DNA from 4 places in the Mesorhizobium sp. WSM4312 genome. Region 3 is predicted to be linked to each of the others. Evidence: predicted binding sites of a transcription regulator. Region 3 holds the regulator's gene; each other region holds the start of a gene.
The links. Region 3 encodes LexA, which represses DNA repair genes until DNA is damaged. Its sites were predicted from a motif close to TGTTCNNNNTGTGTTCNG; they were not measured.
Positions count from the first base shown of each region.

Region 1: dinB (DNA polymerase IV) is a predicted target of LexA. The motif match lies at 1,457-1,474, and genes of this name have one in related genera.
Region 2: CK228_RS16130 (DNA recombination protein RmuC) is a predicted target of LexA. The motif match lies at 1,236-1,253, and genes of this name have one in related genera.
Region 4: CK228_RS26395 (single-stranded DNA-binding protein) is a predicted target of LexA. The motif match lies at 1,216-1,233, and genes of this name have one in related genera.

Region 1 is NZ_NSFU01000005.1:17,099-19,297, forward strand. Features, by position in the region: gene CK228_RS08900 (excalibur calcium-binding domain-containing protein) at 1-177, shown strand, start outside; gene dinB (DNA polymerase IV) at 179-1,426, opposite strand; gene CK228_RS08910 (thioredoxin family protein) at 1,635-2,199, shown strand, end outside.
Region 2 is NZ_NSFU01000009.1:26,310-28,508, reverse strand. Features, by position in the region: gene fmt (methionyl-tRNA formyltransferase) at 1-639, opposite strand, end outside; gene def (peptide deformylase) at 652-1,182, opposite strand; gene CK228_RS16130 (DNA recombination protein RmuC) at 1,286-2,199, shown strand, end outside.
Region 3 is NZ_NSFU01000010.1:237,017-239,215, forward strand. Features, by position in the region: gene CK228_RS18905 (GntR family transcriptional regulator) at 1-461, shown strand, start outside; gene lexA (transcriptional repressor LexA) at 838-1,575, shown strand; gene CK228_RS18915 (ComEC/Rec2 family competence protein) at 1,569-2,199, opposite strand, start outside.
Region 4 is NZ_NSFU01000017.1:76,292-78,490, reverse strand. Features, by position in the region: gene CK228_RS26400 (OsmC family protein) at 42-467, opposite strand; gene CK228_RS26395 (single-stranded DNA-binding protein) at 597-1,115, opposite strand; gene CK228_RS26390 (metalloregulator ArsR/SmtB family transcription factor) at 1,342-1,656, shown strand; gene CK228_RS26385 (SRPBCC domain-containing protein) at 1,671-2,141, shown strand; gene CK228_RS26380 (ATP-dependent Clp protease proteolytic subunit) at 2,164-2,199, shown strand, end outside.

The DNA.
Region 1 (2,199 bases), on a different contig from region 3:
GCCGCGTTCCCCAACTGTGCTGCCGCCCGCGCCGTCGGGCTTGCCCCCGCGCGCAAGGGACAGCCGGGCTATTGGCCGACGCATGATGCCGACAGGGACGGTATCGCCTGTGAACCTTGGCATGGGGGAAGCGGTAGCGGCGTCAGAGTGCATCGCTATTCGCGGACAGGCAGATAGCTCACAATTCCTTTTCCGCCAGTTCCCTGAACTCGTCGGGCACGGAGCGTGCCGCTTCCAGCGCCACCGTGCCGTAGCCGACGGCCTGCTTGCCGAAGCGTTCGCGGATCTTGTCGATGGCGCGGTCGGCGCCGAAGCGGGCGAGGCCTTTTTTGCTACCGGGGCGGCGCTTCTCGTCGGCGAGGCCGAGCGGCAGGTCGAGCTGCAGCTCCGCGCTCTCCTCCAGGTGCGAGACCGAGATCGCCAGCAGCGAGATGGTCTTTTCGCGTGGATGGTCGCCGAGCACGCCGCGCACCAGGTCGCCGGCAATCTCGGCCAGCATGGTGGTCGCCGAGATCGGCTGGTCGAGCGTGATCGAGCGCGTGACGGCGCTGAGATCGGCAAAGCGCACGCGCACCGTCACCGTGCGGCCCGGCCGCGCCTTGGCGCGCAGCCGGCTGGCGACGCGGTCGGCCAGATGCAGCAAGGTGGGCACGATCACCCGCGCCACGGCGGGTTTCTGGCCAAGGGCGGATTGCGCGCCGGCCGAATGCGCCCGGCGCCTGGTCTCCAGTTTCCTCGGGTCGCGGTTCCATGACAGAGCGGCGAGCTTTTCGCCGGCGGCGGGACCAAGCAGCCGCGTCAGCGCGCCGCTGTGGGTCCTCGCCAATTGGCCGATGGTCTCGACGCCGATTTCCGCCAGCCTTGCCTTGGTCGCCGGACCGACGCCCCACATCAGCGAGACCGGCAGGTCGTGCAGGAAGGCCAGTTCGGTGCCGGGATCGACGACCACCAGCCCGTCGGGCTTGGCGACCTGCGAGGCGATCTTGGCCAGATGCTTGGTGCGGGCGACGCCGATCGAAATCGGCAGGCCGAGTTCGGCCCGCACGCGGCGGCGGATCGCCGTGGCGATCTCCCGCGGTTGCCCGAACAGATGCGTGCAGCCTGCGACATCGGCGAAGGCCTCGTCGATGGAGATGCGCTCGACCACCGGCGTGAAATCGTCGAGCACCTTGATCGCCGCATCCCCCAGCCGCTGGTAGTGGCTGAAATTGCCGCCGACGAAGATCAGTTGCGGGCAAAGCTCGCGCGCCTTGCGCCCCGGCATGCCGCCGCGCACGCCGAAGGCGCGCGCTTCATAGGAGGCGGCGAGCACCACGCCGCCGCCGACCGCGATCGGCTTGCCGCGCAGCGACGGGTCGAGCAGCTGCTCGACCGAGGCATAGAAAGCATCGAGATCGGCATGCAGGATGGTGGCTGTCGTTTCCATCCGGCTGCATATCCACGGTTGCTGATGGACCGGAACAAATAGAGAACATAACATGTACATCTGTCAAGCGTCATGTCCGCGCCCGGCTGCATCGCCTGTGCTCTTCCCGCGAAAATGGCACAGCCAATGTCGGGTCGCGGTTTTCAACAACGTCCTAGAGACGGGCAAACGGGCCTGTCAGCATGGCTGAATGCGGAAGGAGCACGACATGACCGATCACATCATCGCGCCTTACTCGGACTGGTTTGAAGCGCACAAATCGCATCTCGCAAAAGAGAAGGCGCTGACGCGCCAGCGTCAACAACTCGCGGCGGAGCGGCGCGCACTGCCGTGGCTGCGCATCGACAAGCTCTACGAGTTCGACACGACCCAGGGGAGGAAATCGCTGGCCGATCTCTTCGAGGGTCGCAGCCAGTTGATCATTTATCACTTCATGTTTCCGCCCAATGCGGACTATCGCTGCACCGGCTGTTCATTCCTTTGCGACCACATCGACGCCGCCAACCAGCATCTCAGGCATCACGACGTCTCCCTGGTCGTCTGCGCGCGCGCGCCTCTGGCCGAACTCATGGATTTCAAGGCGCGGATGAATTGGCAGTTCGATTGGGCTTCGTCATTCGGCAGCGATTTCAATTTCGACTTCCAGGTGTCGTTCACCGAGGACCAGATCAAAGCGGGCAAGGTGCTGTTCAATTTCGAAGAGGTCGTGATGAAAGGCCGGGATCGCGCTGGCGCGACCGTTTTCTACAGGGATGACGATGGCACGATCTACT
Region 2 (2,199 bases), on a different contig from region 3:
GTCCACCCGCGTCTCGGATTTATCGATTTTTCTGGCGTAAGTCACCCCTTCCGCCGCTTGCGCGGCAAATGTCAGGGTGTTCCCCTCCAGCCGCGCCAGCGCTTCCACCATCAGGGCAGCACCGACGCGCATCAACCGATCATGCAGATCGCCGGCTGTCATATCGGGTTCGATGGTGCATTTTTCAAGCAATCCCACCGGTCCGGTGTCCAGCCCCTCTTCCATGCGCATTACCATCATGCCGCTTTCCAGGTCACCAGCCATGATGGCGCGCTGGATGGGGGCGGCACCGCGCCAGCGCGGCAAAAGCGATGCATGGCCGTTGATGCAGCCAAGCCGGGGCGCGTCAAGAATCGCCTTCGGCAGCAGCAAACCATAGGCGACGACCACGGCGATATCGGTCCGCAGGGCGCTGAAAGCCGCCTGCTCGGCGTCGCCCTTGAGGGATATCGGCGTGCGCACCTCGATGCCCAGCCGTTCGGCCTCGCGCTGCACCGGCGACGGCGTCAGCTCCAGCCCGCGCCGGCCGCCGGCGCGCGGCGGCTGCGTGTAGACGGCGGAAATCTCATGTCCGGCCTCGGCGATCGCGCGCAGCGTCGGCACCGAAAACTCCGGCGTGCCCATGAAGATGACGCGCAGGGGCATGTTCCCCTATCCCACCAGCTTGCCCGGCGCCTTGTCCTTGGCGAGCTTCTTGAATTTCTTCACCACCATGTCGCGCTTCAGCTTGGAGATATGGTCGATGAACAGCACGCCGTTGAGATGGTCGATCTCGTGCTGCAGGCAGGTCGCCATCAGCCCCTCGGCCTCCATCTCCTGCAACTTGCCGTCGCGGTCGAGATATTTCACGCGAACGGAAGCCGGGCGTTCCACCTCGGCGTAATAGTCGGGAATCGACAGGCAGCCTTCCTCGTAGACCGAGCGCGCCTCGGCGCTTTCCAGGATCTCCGGGTTGATGAAGACATGCGGCGCCGGCGTTTCGTCTTCCTTGGCGAGATCGATCACCAGCATGCGCAGCGGCTCGCCGATCTGGATTGCCGCCAGCCCGATGCCGGGCGCGTCATACATGGTCGCCAGCATGTCGTCGGCCAGTTTGCGCAAAGGCGCATCGACGCGCTCCACCGGCTTGGAAACCTGGCGCAGGATGGGATCGGGAAGGATGATGAGCGGCTTGATCGGCATGGCGTCCCACGTAAGACGTCCAGCGAAAAGCGTCAACCGGTGGACCTGAGTATCGTTCACGTTTTGATCTGTGCCAGCCCACCGAATCGGCTATGCTGTCCACATGAATGATCTGAGCACCATCCTTTCGCAGCCCGTCGCACGGCTTGGCGCCTCGACAATCACGCTGGGCCACGCCCTGGCCTTCGGCGCCTTGCTGTTCCTCGGCCTGTTCCTGGCGCTGGTCGTCGCGCTGTGGCGGTCGGCCAAGGCGCGCGCGGTCGCTGCCGCGGAAGCCGCCGACCATGCCCGCGACGCCGAGGCGCGGATGGCCGGCATCTTGCAAAGCCAGGCCGAGATGCAGGGCCGCATGGGCGCCATCGCCGAAGTGTTCGGCGCGCGCCAGGCGGAGCTGACGCAGTCGATCGGCCAGCGCCTCGACGCCATGACCGGCCGCCTCGGCCAGACCATGACCGAGCAGACCAAATCGACGCATGAGAGCCTGGCCAAGCTGCAGGAGCGGCTGGCCATCATCGATGTCGCGCAAGGCAACATCCAGTCGCTCGCCGGCCAGGTCGTGCAGCTGCAGGCGATCCTTTCCAACAAGCAGACGCGCGGTGCCTTCGGCCAGTCGCGCATGGAGGCGATCGTCGCCGACGGCCTGCCGCATGGCGCTTATGAATTCCAGGCGACGCTGTCGAATGGCAGCCGGCCCGATTGCCTGGTGAAGATGCCGAACGGCGCGCCCTCGCTGGCCATCGATGCCAAGTTCCCGCTGGAAGCCTGGAATGCCATCCGCGCCGCCGACGGCGCCGATCTGCAGAAGGTCGCGTCCCAGGCCTTCCGCCGCGACATCGAGATCCATGTCCGCGATATCTCGGAAAAATACCTGATCCAGGGCGAGACGCAGGACACCGCCTTCATGTTCGTGCCGTCGGAATCGGTGTTCGCCGAAATCCACGAGAATTTCGAGGCGATCGTCCACAAGGCGCACCGCGCCCGCGTTGTCATCGTCTCGCCGTCGCTGCTGATGCTGTC
Region 3 (2,199 bases):
GGGAGGACGCGGTCGTTACCGCTCATTACCGGCTCTCCCGCTGCAAGACCGCGGTCGATGACCCTTCCGATGCCGCCGTCGACAAATGGGACGAGAGCCACGAGGCCTTCCATGCGGCGCTGCTGAGCGCGGCGACGTCAAACTGGCTGTTGCGCTTCCGCTCGACGATCGCCGATCAGCTGCGCCGGCATCATCGGTTTCTCGGCCTGGCGCCGACTTTGCGAGCGGCGGCCGGCCTGAAGGACGGCTATGGCGAGGCAATGGACGCGCTGCGCGAGGCGATCGCCATAGAACATCACACCGCGATCATGGAAGCGGCGCTCGATCGAGATGTAGAGCGGGCAAAGGCGCTGATGACGGGGCATATCGGCTACACGCTGCATGTCTATGTCCACAGCGAAGACAACGGCGCCAACACTTACACCGCGCGCGCCGGCAGCCTGAAAGCGGTTTCCGGATGATGCTTCCGCCGCGTCCGGATCCACGTGGCCGTGCCGACCCTGAACTCACGATCGTTGGCGTTTTGGTTTCGTTTCGTTCTGCCGGAAATGGAGCGATACACCGCTCAAATCCGCCCCGTGGACGCCTCCCAGATACCTGATGCCAAACGGCATTCAGGCTAGGCCACAGGCCATTAACCGAAACGATTTCAATGCGTGCACCGGCAGGGAAACGATTGATCGCGAGCCTCTGCCCCGGTCAAAAAATTTCAGGCGCGTTAACAAATTCATTAAACTTTAAACAGTTGCGGAACACAACTGGAACAGATAGTGTTTGTTCTGGGTTTGTTTTTCGATTCTGATTCAAATCCGTCGTTCAACGCCTCGGGGGGCCGCCATGCTGACACGCAAGCAACATGAACTGCTGATGTTCATTCATGAACGGCTCAAGGAAAGCGGCATTCCGCCGTCCTTCGACGAAATGAAGGAAGCGCTCGATCTCGCCTCCAAGTCGGGCATCCATCGCCTGATCACGGCACTGGAGGAACGCGGCTTCATCCGCCGGCTGCCCAACCGGGCGCGGGCACTGGAAGTGCTGCGGCTGCCGGATTCGATCGCGCCCGGCCTTAACGCGGCAAAGAAATTCTCGCCAAGCGTCATCCAGGGCAGCCTCGGCCAGGGCGGTCTTGGCCGCCAGATCAAGCCGGCGCAGTCGCGTTTGCCTGCGGCCGGCAATGATGACGATGCGGTTTCCGCCGTGTCGATCCCAGTGATGGGCCGCATCGCCGCCGGTGTGCCGATCGATGCCATCCAGCACCAGACGCATTCGATCTCGGTGCCGCCGGACATGATCATGGGTGGCGAGCACTATGCGCTGGAGGTCAAGGGCGACTCGATGATCGACGCCGGCATCTTCGACGGCGACACGGTCATCATCCGCAACGCCGACACGGCGAGCCCGGGCGAGATCGTCGTGGCGCTAGTCGACGAGGAGGAAGCAACCCTGAAACGGTTCCGCCGCAAGGGCGCCTCGATCGCCCTTGAAGCCGCCAACCCGGCCTACGAGACGCGCATTTTCGGGCCAGACAGGGTCAAGGTGCAGGGCAAGCTTGTCGGGCTGATCCGGCGTTACTGAGCAGGAGCGGCCGTCTTTTCGGGTTTTTGATAGGGCGCCAGCCCCCTCGCCTCACGCGAAAATTTTCGCTGCTCGTGCCAAGGCCGATACGGCCCGTCCACCGCGAAGCTGACGGTTGGCGGGCCAGTTGCCGATTGGCGGTCGAAGAACACGGCGGCACTGCCTTTGCGGGCAAGTTGCCGTTTGGTGACGACAAGAACCAGCGGATTGTGGCAGGCATCATAGCCCGTCGCGTCATTGACGACGATCAGGTCGGCGAAACCGCAGGCTTTCCAGGTATCCTTGCGGTCTTCGACATGCGCGATGATCGCACCCGACGGGTGCCGTGCAAGACAGACGCCATCCGTGCAGTAGAACGGTGCTCCCGGCGGCAGATTGACGGCATCGGCAATGTCGAATTGCCCGTCCGCCCTGTCGAACATCTCCGGCACGACGATGGTTTCGGACACCAGCGCGCGTTTCCAATTGTCGACGGTGAACTCGTTCGGGCGAGCCCGGCTGACCGCGAGTTCTCCACCGCCGATCGGCAGCGCCACCAACCGCGCATCTTCGGAAATCAGCACATCCGGGGTGCGCGTATCCGATACTGTCAGCAGGCCGGCAAGCGCGAATGGCACTGCCGCG
Region 4 (2,199 bases), on a different contig from region 3:
CCTACTGCCCTACTGCCCTACTGCCCTACTGCCCTACTGCCCTACTTTGCGGTGGTGTCGACGACTTCGAAATCATGCGTGATCGTGGCCGTCTTGGCCATCATGGCGGAGGCCGAGCAGTATTTTTCGATCGAAAGATTGATCGCCCGCTGAACCTTGTCGGGCGACAGCGCGCGGCCCTTGACGATGAAATGCATGTGGATGCGGGTGAACACCTTCGGGTCGGTCTCGGCGCGATCGGCGTCGAGTTCGACGACGCAGTCCTCAACCGCCTCGCGACCCTTTTCCAGTATATGCACGACATCATAGGCCGAGCAGCCGCCGGTGCCGATCAGCACCAGTTCCATCGGGCTCGGGCCCGGCGTCTTGCCTTCAGGGCCGGGTGCCGTTCCCAGCACCAGCTTGTGGCCGCTGCCGGACTCGCCGACGAAGGTGCGCTCTTCGACCCATTTTATCCGTGCCTTCACCGCTTTGTCCTTTCAGTCCTTTGGCCGCGCCTGCTATCAGGCCAAATCAACAATGCAAAACCCCGAAAGTCCATGCAGGACCCTCGGGGCATCGATCACGCGACGTCAGCCGTCTGATGTTGCTTTCGATCAGAACGGGATCTCGTCGTCCAGTTCGCGCGACGAACCGCCGCCACCGCCGCCCCTGGGGGCGCCGCCGCCACGGTTGAAGCTTTCGTTCGGGCTGGACTGGCCGAAATCGGAACCGCGGCTGCTGCCGCCGCCGGAATAACCGCCGACCTGGCCGCCCTCACCCTGGCGCCCGTCGAGCATCTGCAGTTCCCCACGGAATCGCTGCAGCACGACTTCCGTCGTGTACTTGTCGGCGCCGGTCTGGTCCTGCCATTTGCGCGTCTGCAGCTGGCCCTCGACATAGACCTTCATGCCCTTCTTCAGATACTGCTCGGCCACCTTGGCGATGCCCTCATTGAAGATGACGACATTGTGCCACTCGGTCTTTTCCTTGCGCTCGCCGGAATTCTTGTCGCGCCAGCTTTCCGACGTGGCGATACGGATGTTGACGACCGGCTCGCCAGAGTTCAGGCGGCGGATTTCAGGGTCCGCGCCGAGATTGCCGACCAGAATGACCTTATTGACGCTACCCGCCATGATTTTTCTCCGCGCTCATCCGAAACAAATTTTTGTCGCAGCACCTTACAGGCTGCGGACGTCAGCCGCCTGCTAAGGCTGGCTTTTCCCACAAGGTTTTTGTTCCCTTTTCGTTCCTATATGCACTGCCGCTGATTGTCAAGGAATGGCAACAGTGCCTGAGCCTGACATATGGGTTTCAAAACAGCGCTTGCCAAATCAATAAGTATCGACTTATGCTTTTGTCATGATCGAAGCAGAGATTTTCCGCGCTTTGGCTGACCCGACGCGCCGCGCCGTCTTCGAGCGCCTCGCCGCAGCTGAAATGAGCGTGTCCGAATTGCGCAGCGGCCTGACGGTGTCGCAGCCGGCAGTGTCGCAGCATCTGGCGGTGCTGCGCGGCGCCGGCCTCGTGGTCGAGCGGCGGGCCGGACGCAACGCCTACTATCGTGCCGATCCGCAGGGGCTCGCCCCCTTGCTCTCCTGGATCGAACGCTACCGGACCTTCTGGCCGGAGCGCATCGAAAGGCTCAAGACGGTTTTGAAGGACATGGATCAATGAAGGATTTGGGATCGATGAACGCCAAGACCCAGGGCGAAGCCTCCCCGGATGTGCTCGAGTTCGAATACGACCTTGCCGAACCGCCGGAAAAAGTGTGGCGGGCGCTGACCGTGCCGGAATTGCTCGCCGCATGGATGATGCCGAACGACATCAGGCCGGAAATCGGCAATCGTTTTGCCTTCGCCGGGACCGAAGCTGCCATCGAATGCGAAATCCTCGACGCCGAGCCGGAGCGCCTGCTGCGCTATTCCTGGCGAGAGCAGCCGGGCGACGCCGGGGATCCGCTCGACAGTGTCGTTACCTTCACACTCGCCCGCACCGTTTCCGGCGGCACGCATCTGCGCATCGTCCATGACGGTTTTGCAGGGAAAGCGATGCCCGCCGTCGCCACGGCGGGCGCCGGCTGCCGGCTCTCGCTTGGATTGGACGGGCGCGCAAAGCCTGTCGCCGCGAACATACCGAACACCCTGCTGCTTGCAGCCTGAACACGGAAATCGGAGAGGAAAAATGAGCGGTCTTGCCAGTCTGGTGCCGATGGTGATC